One region of the Shewanella sp. 5S214 genome, then DNA from elsewhere that is predicted to be linked to it. Evidence: predicted binding sites of a transcription regulator. Region 1 holds the regulator's gene; the other holds the start of a gene.
What was found. Region 1 encodes MetJ, which represses methionine synthesis genes. Its sites were predicted from a motif close to TAGACGTCTAGACGTCTA; they were not measured.
Positions count from the first base shown of each region.

Region 2: msrA (peptide-methionine (S)-S-oxide reductase MsrA) is a predicted target of MetJ. The motif match lies at 1,987-2,004, and genes of this name have one in related genera.

Region 1 is NZ_JBGOOV010000004.1:183,984-188,191, reverse strand. It holds gene ACED29_RS04230 (bifunctional aspartate kinase/homoserine dehydrogenase II) at 1-124, opposite strand, end outside; gene metB (cystathionine gamma-synthase) at 265-1,434, opposite strand; gene metJ (met regulon transcriptional regulator MetJ) at 1,642-1,956, shown strand; gene ACED29_RS04215 (sulfite exporter TauE/SafE family protein) at 2,151-2,888, shown strand; gene ACED29_RS04210 (cytochrome c) at 3,198-3,527, shown strand; gene ACED29_RS04205 (DUF3373 domain-containing protein) at 3,680-4,208, shown strand, end outside.
Region 2 is NZ_JBGOOV010000023.1:10,712-14,919, reverse strand. It holds gene ACED29_RS15095 (hypothetical protein) at 1-238, shown strand, start outside; gene ACED29_RS15090 (hypothetical protein) at 356-490, shown strand; gene ACED29_RS15085 (hypothetical protein) at 472-723, shown strand; gene ACED29_RS15080 (hypothetical protein) at 911-1,270, shown strand; gene msrA (peptide-methionine (S)-S-oxide reductase MsrA) at 1,485-1,964, opposite strand; gene astE (succinylglutamate desuccinylase) at 2,185-3,213, shown strand; gene ACED29_RS15065 (thiamine pyrophosphate-dependent dehydrogenase E1 component subunit alpha) at 3,370-4,208, shown strand, end outside.

The sequences.
Region 1 (4,208 bases):
CGGCCGATACCACAACTAAATCATCACTTTGACCATGTGTAAGCAAAATATGGGCAACACGGCGATAGCAATCTGCATCCGCTAAACTTGAACCACCAAACTTATGTAAATGACTTCGCGTCATTACTAACTCCTTAAACAACTAAGACTTTTATTGCGACAGCTATACTTCTAATTTGAAATAAACAGTGTGGCAAGTGCATATTTTCTATTTTACTTTATTTGGCCGGAACCACAGCAAACTTAAACTCGAATTAAGCCAACTCAAGCTGATTTTATCGCAGTAACAGCGGCGAGACCGGCTTGAATATCCGCGAGCAGGTCATCTGCATCTTCAATACCGACAGATAATCTCAGTAAAGTGTCTTTAATACCAGCCTGTTGCCTTGCCTGTGGGTCCATTGCACGGTGAGTCATGGTGGCAGGAACAGCAACTAAACTTTCCACTCCGCCTAAACTTTCAGCAATACTAAACAAAGATAATGCCTGTAAAAAGGCCACCACTTCAGCTTCGCCACCGGTTAATTCAAAACTTAACATAGCGCCAAAACCTTGTTGTTGTTTTGCGGCAATTTCGTGACCCGGATGGTCTTTTAGCCCTGGGTAATACACCTTGGCAACCACATCACTGGCATTGAGTAATTCTACAATTTTTTGCGCATTACGTTGATGCTCACGAATGCGGACTGCCAGCGTTCTTAAGCCACGTAAGGTTAAATAGCTATCAAAAGCAGAACCGGTTAATCCAAGGGTATTTGACCACCAATGTAATAATTCACCCACTTCAGCATCTTTAGCCACCACAGCGCCACCGACCACATCACTGTGACCATTAATGTATTTGGTGGTTGAGTGAATAACGATATCGGCCCCCAACAATAAAGGTTGTTGTAATATTGGCGACAAAAAAGTGTTATCAACCGTCACTAACGCGCCAACCTCATGGCAAGCGATACTGATCGCATTAATATCGACTACCCGCAGTAATGGATTTGATGGCGTTTCTAACCAGACCATTTTGGGATTTTGCGCTATCGCGTTGCCCAGCGCTTGCGCATCAGTTTGATCAACAACCAATAACTTAAATTGACCTTTTTTGGCCAGGTTAGTAAATAAACGGTAACTGCCACCATAACAATCGTGCGGCACAACCAATAAATCATCTGGGCCCAACAAACTGGTCACTAAGGTAATGGCCGCCATACCGGTACATGTCACCACACCAGTTACACCTTGCTCAAGTTTTGCAATCGCCTCACCTAATATACAACGCGTCGGATTACCTGAACGGCTGTAGTCAAACTCGCGAGGATTAGTGTGGCCATCAAATGAATAATTGGTCGATAAATAAATCGGCGGCACAATAGCACCATGTTGTGTGTCTATTTCTATACCCTGGCGAACGGCCAAAGTGGCACTTTGATACTGAGTCATAATTGATTCCTAAAAAGTCACAAACACACAATAGATGTCTAGACGTCCAAATTTACCGAAGAGTTCCCTCCGAGTCAACCAAAATAGACGTTTAGACGTCTAAACATCGAGAAATCTATTTGCATCGGGATTAAATAGTAGCAATAATTTGACTAGAGATTGTAACGGTTTAAAATCTGCAGCGTATTTATCGTTAAGGGTAAGTTAATGACTGAATGGAATGGCGAATATATCAGCCCATATGCCGAACACGGCAAAAAAAATGAACAAGTAAAAAAAATTACGGTTTCTATCCCTTTAAAAGTATTAAAAGTACTGACAGATGAGCGGACGCGTCGCCAGATAAATAATCTGCGCCATGCAACTAACAGTGAACTGCTATGCGAAGCATTTTTGCACGCGTACACAGGTCAACCATTACCTTATGACGGTGATTTATCAAAAGATCAGCCTGATAGCATTCCAAGTGAAGCGAAAAAGTTAATGGATGATATGGGTATCGAATGGGAAGAGCTCGAATAACCTACAGGTTAATGAATCCCTCACCGACTTTAAAACTGCCCATTGATACCAATCCTTATTGAAGTTTGCTCTTTTAGCGAAAATGATTAGCGTGGTATTCGAGGCAGTCTTTTAAAGGCAAAGTTGCTGTACGCCTAAAATAGATCCAATTTCAATGTGGATTGCTATAAGCAGTAATATTTTAAAGAGAAATTATGATGTCATTTATCGATCCAACCACTTTGATACTGGCATCAATTATTGTATTTTTTGGCGCGCTAACCCAAAGCTTAATTGGCTTTGGGTTAGCCGTTGTAGCAAGCCCACTGCTGTATATTGTTAATCCTCAATTAGTTCCCGTTCCTATTATTGCCATGGGTTTTGCAATCTCTGCAATGACCTTGTTTAGAGAGCGCGGCCACCTACAGTTTAATGGATTACAATATGCCTTACTTGGACGTGTTCCAGGAGGATTTTTAGGTGCTGGGTTATTACTGTTTGCACCACAAGCCATACTAGGCTTGGTGATTGCAGCAATCGTGTTTATTGCCGTTATCCTAAGCGTCTTTCGCTTTACCGCACCAATCAATCGCATCAGTTTATTTATCGCTGGGGTATTTTCGGGCATATTTGGCAATATCGCTGCGATCGGCGGCCCACCAATGGCCATTTTACTTGCCGGTCAAGATGCCAGTCAATTTAGGGCGGCGCTATCAGCCTTTTTTGTCTTTAGCTCATTAATCGCATTGGCTATTTTAGCCGTTGTCGGCTTAGTTGAAGTAAAACATTTATGGCTATCACTGCTATTACTCCCCTCAGTCATTGCTGGCTACCTTGTCTCTGGTCGATTAATTGGCCGTGTCGATAAAGAGAAAACCCGGGCTGCGACATTAATATTGTGTAGCATTAGCGCAACAATATTAGTAATAAAGTCGACAATCGCATTAATTTAACGCCACTCACTGATTCTCTTTATCAAATGACCTTCCAATAAACAGGGCTGCGCATTATTTTATGTGGCTGAATCCCTGTCACTAAACGTTAATTTATCCTCTAGCAAACTATTACCCTCTAGACAATAGATCTGCATCACACCAACTCCATTAGATTTTTATCAATTAACTTTTTTTCAATTAGTTTTTTCTCATGGATATGATCTACTTCAAATTAACACTACCCCCTTTTAGGTAACATTATTTACAGCAAAACAATAAATATATGTTGCTAAGGCACCAGCCATAAAAAGCTTTGTAGAGGATAAAATGATGAACATTTACGTTAAAGTTGGTATTGCAATCGCGATTGCATTTTCTCTTGGTAGCCAAGTAATGGCTGCAGAAGGTGGTAACCCTAAAAAAGGTAAACATCTTTATAAAAAAGAATGTAAAGCTTGCCACAGTGCCAATAGTGAAGGCAAAGAGCTCACCCCTATGACCAAAACCATGAGCCAGTGGGATCGCTTTTTCACCCGTGATATGCATAAAGCCAAACCTGCTGTTTTCGAGGCGCTATCAGAAAAAGACTTGAAAGATATTCAACAGTTTTTATATGACCACGCAGCCGATTCAGACCAACCAGCAACCTGTGGCTAAGTCATTACAGCTTAGGGCCTTGTCGTCTTAAGCGTCAACATCAGCCAATAACCAAACTGACAAAATAGTGAGGCTTAGCCTCAGGGATTTTTACACCAAAAATTTGCCACATCAGCTTATACATTTGGCAAGTTTAGGGGGAGAGAAAGATGATGAGAACTCTGATATCAATACTTGTAGCTAATGCGCTTTTCATGAGCGGCGCTAGCTTAGCGGCAGACACCGATGCACAAAAAATTGCCGATCTTAAACAACAACTGGCCACCATTACCGAAGATCTTGACGACTTAAACTCACGGGTTGATAAAACTGAGCGCCATACGGCACTGGACAGAGTGTCCATCACTGGTGACTTTAGAACCAAAGCACACTCATTACATTATCAAAATGTCACATGGAACCCTGCCATGAACGTTAACTTTTCTGATTTTGGCGCGAAAGCCATGTCAGGAGCATTTGGCGATCCAAATAGTGCCACCTCACCATTGGGCCAAATGATGATGGCTAATCCTGATTTAGCCAGCGCGTTTCAAAGCGGTATGCTGCAAGGCATTATGCCAATGGTGTTAGGCCAAAAAACCCAACAAGATATTAATAACGACATATTTTACACTACCCGGTTACGCCTAAACATTGATGCCAAAGTATGGGACAACGTCAGCTTTGCCGGACGCTTAACCA
Region 2 (4,208 bases), on a different contig from region 1:
GAAAGAGGGGATATTACCTCCTGAATGGGATAAAGGTATCGGTATGAGATATCCTGCATACGCCAGTATCATTATGCGCCCTAATGCAAAAAGAAACGCTTCCACTGTCGACATCGAGGCGACTAGACGTTTAAGTCGAAAACTTGATTGGTACTTGGCTGTATTCGTTCAGGTTTCTAGCGCTATTTTTTTTACTATTATGTTTACAGCCTATTTTCTATATGGTTCAGAAGACTAATTTGAAAATTATTCTTGTACTACTGGTACTACTGGATATCTTGCAGCTAAAGTGGTGATTAATTTGATCAATGGACTGCATAGGTTCATGGTTGAATAATTTATAAGTGAGATATTGATGTCTGAACTTTCTGTTGAAAATTGGATGGCTATTATTGGTGTTTCAATATTTTTATCTCGGGTATATCAACATTCTTGTTTGGCCGCATTACTGTTAAGCATATTGAACGTGCAATGGCAAAAGAAGGAATAGATCCACCTACATGGGATAAAGGTATTGGTTCGCGAATTGTGGCTTATGCAGGGATAATTGCTTTCCCTAACCTCAAGCGACATGCTTCTCTTGTTAATATAGAGGCAACTAAACGCTTTACCCGGGAAAAAGATAAAAAACTTGCATGGTTGTATATTATTTCCGTGGCTAGCTTTTTTATTGTATTAATAGTTTTTTATTTATTTCTTGAACCCGACAAAATACTACGCTAAGTAACAGTTAACCATTTAGCTCCCATTTGTCTTGATTAGCAATAGCTCTGTTAACAACATCTGATGGTTAAGTTTCTAAATTTTATCTGAGCTTTAATTGCGAAAGTTTATTATTTGATTCAATTGGTTAAAATTATGCCGCAAGCACTGAATTTGTAGGACTAAGAGTGAGGGGTGAGGGGGACTCATGGCAGAACTATCCACAGAAAGCTGGATGGCGGTATTATTTTTTATTGTATTGCTTATATGGGGTATTGCCATATTTTTATTTGGCCGCATTACTATTAAACATCTTGAGCAAGAAATGTTGAAAGAAGGGATAGAGCTCCCAGCTTGGGATAAAGGTATAGGTGTACGAATGGTTGCATACGCTGGGGTTATCGCTTGGCCTAACCTCAAACGTCATGCTTCTCTTGTTAATATTGAAGCAACAAAACGCTTTAGTCGAAGCAAAGACAAAATACTTGCGTGGTTCTACATTATTTCTTCGGTCAGTATTTTTACTCTTGGATTATTTATTTACTATTTATATATCTATAAGAGTTAATAGTGTGACTGGGTTATTGATTTAACATCGATGAGTAATATTATGTACATGCTAACAAAAAAATCTATCCTCTGCCGTTGTTCGAATAGTGTATTTTTGTTTCATTGTTGAAATAAGGACATCCCTCTTATTTCAACAATGTGTCGTAAACTCAAAAATATCAGTGATTTTGATTGATCACATAATAAGCAAAGTACTATTTGTCTCGATGCTATTAGTAAACCAAGTGACAAGTTGGTAGGTTATTTTTTTCTAAATAATTCTGGTGATATTCCTCGGCTATGTGGAATGTTTGTATCGGTACAATTTCAGTCACAATATGACGCTGTCCCCATTTACCGCTGCGTGCTAATGCCAGCTTTGAGGTTTCAGCTTGGGCTTTTTGCTCTTTATCGTGAAAAAATATCGTACTGCGATATTGAGTGCCAATGTCGCCACCCTGCATGTTTAACATGGTCGGGTTATGGTTTTTCCAAAACACATCCAGTAGGTCGTTAAAACTGATCACTTCAGGATCAAATTCAACTTGGACAACTTCAGCATGGCCAGTGGAACCCGTCTTCACTTCTTTATAAGTTGTTGCAGTGTCTTTACCACCCATGTAGCCACACGTTGCGTTACTGACGCCGTCAATTTCACGGAAAAAATATTCAACACCCCAAAAACAGCCTGCACCAAATGTTGCTAACGCCATGACATACCCTTAAAATATATTATAGAAGTCTAGATGGCTGTAATTGTGTTGAATATTGTGATGTTTTGCAAGCAAACTTTTATTAATAAATAAAACTAACATATGCCTGCAATAAAATAGTCTTTGGCTATGATAGAATCTGTGGCAATAGGCATCTTAGTTAACAGCCGTTTACGTCAAGTTTAACTACGCCATATAATAATGAGACAAGGAGTTGATAGTGTTATCTGACCTGATGATAAACCACGATTTTTTAGCCTATACCTTAGCCAATCCGACTCGACTACCAGCAGCGTATGACTTTATGTTAGCCCAACATACTCGGGTTGATGTATTAGATACTGGGGTGATTGTATTTACGCCAACAACTGCCGCTAAAGACATAGTGTTGTCATGTGCCGTGCACGGTAATGAAACTGCGCCAATTGAAATATGCAATCAACTGATTAAAGATTTGCTGACTCAACGTATAGTGGCCAAGCAGCGTGTAATGTTTTTAATCGGTAATCCCGCTGCGATCATTAATAAAACCCGTTTTATTGATGAAAACATGAATCGCCTATTTAGCGGTGCGCATTCAAAGGGCGAGGGTTTAACTCACCCAGAGCGCCATCGAGCTAAAGCGTTAGAGCAATACGTGGCTGACTTTTTCAATGCCAATAGCGACAATCAACGCATTCATTACGACTTACATACTGCAATCCGTGCTTCAAAGCATGAAAAGTTTGCCATTTACCCATACCGTCCAGGTCGTGCTTTTAGCGGCGAGCAAATTATGTTTTTGGCGGCATGTGGTGTTGATACCATATTATTCCATCATGAACCGACAACTACGTTTAGCTACTACTCCTCAGAGCAATTTCAAGCAGATGCATTTACCGTTGAATTAGGAAAAGTGATGCCATTTGGTCAAAACGACATGAGTCGTTTTGACCAAACTCATACTATGCTTGAAAAACTGATTACTGAGCCTCAGTTAGCGCCTGTTGAGTTTGACGCAAGTAAGGTCAACTTGTATAAGGTGTCTAGGTCGATTAATAAACATTTCGATGACTTTGAATTTAGCTTTGCTGGTGATGCAGAAAACTTCAGTGCCTTTACTCTGGGGGCTGTGTTAGCGACAGAAGGTGGTAAAGCGATCACCGTCGAACAGCCACAAGAGGCCATTGTATTTCCGAATGCAAATGTACCCATTGGACAGCGTACAGTGCTATGTTTAGTACCTGCACCGAACGAGTCAATCTTATAGTCGTAAAGCAATATATACATGTCAATCGTGAGTAAAATACGTTTACAGTGAGAGTAAGTATTGATAGGTAGTTTACGTTAACGTAATGTCTACTCGCATAGTATAAATAAAGCCATGTTTATGTTGAACATGGCTTAACAATAACAAGAGCATAATATGAGCAACGCACCACTGACCAATGAAACAGTGCACCGTGTCAGCTTCTTAGACAAAGCGTCATTGCACATCCCCATTTTGCGTATTTTGCAAGCTGATGGCACCACATATGAAAATGCGGTTTTACCAGTAATCGACAAGGCTCTGGCCGAAAAAATATTTGATACCTGTGTTTTTACACGAGTATTAGACGAGCGTATGTTGGGTGCGCAACGTCAAGGACGAATTAGTTTTTACATGACCTGTACCGGTGAAGAAGCCTCAATTATCGGCAGCACAGCAGCGCTGGATAAAGACGACGTCATTTTGGCTCAATATCGCGAACACGCCTCATTGCGTTATCGTGGATTTAGTACTGAACAATTTATGAATCAAATGTTCAGTAACGAGAAAGATTTAGGTAAAGGTCGCCAAATGCCGATCCATTACGGCAGCCGTGAACTCAATTACCAAACCATTTCGTCACCACTGGCAACGCAAATTCCGCAGGCGACTGGTGTTGCTTATGGAATGAAGTTACAAGGCAAGCGTAATGTTGCCATTTGTTATTTTGGTGAAGGCGCTGCATCAGAAGGTGACTTCCATGCTGGTTTGAATATGGCCGCAGTACTCAAGTCTCCTACCATCTTTTTCTGTCGCAACAATGGTTATGCTATTTCTACCCCAACTGAAGAGCAATTTGCCGGTAACGGTATTGCCAGTCGCGGCGTAGGTTACGGTATGCATACCATACGTGTAGACGGTAACGACATGCTCGCAGTGCTAGCCGCTACGCAACAAGCTCGAGCTCACGCATTAGAGCACAATGCTCCGGTATTGATTGAAGCGATGACATATCG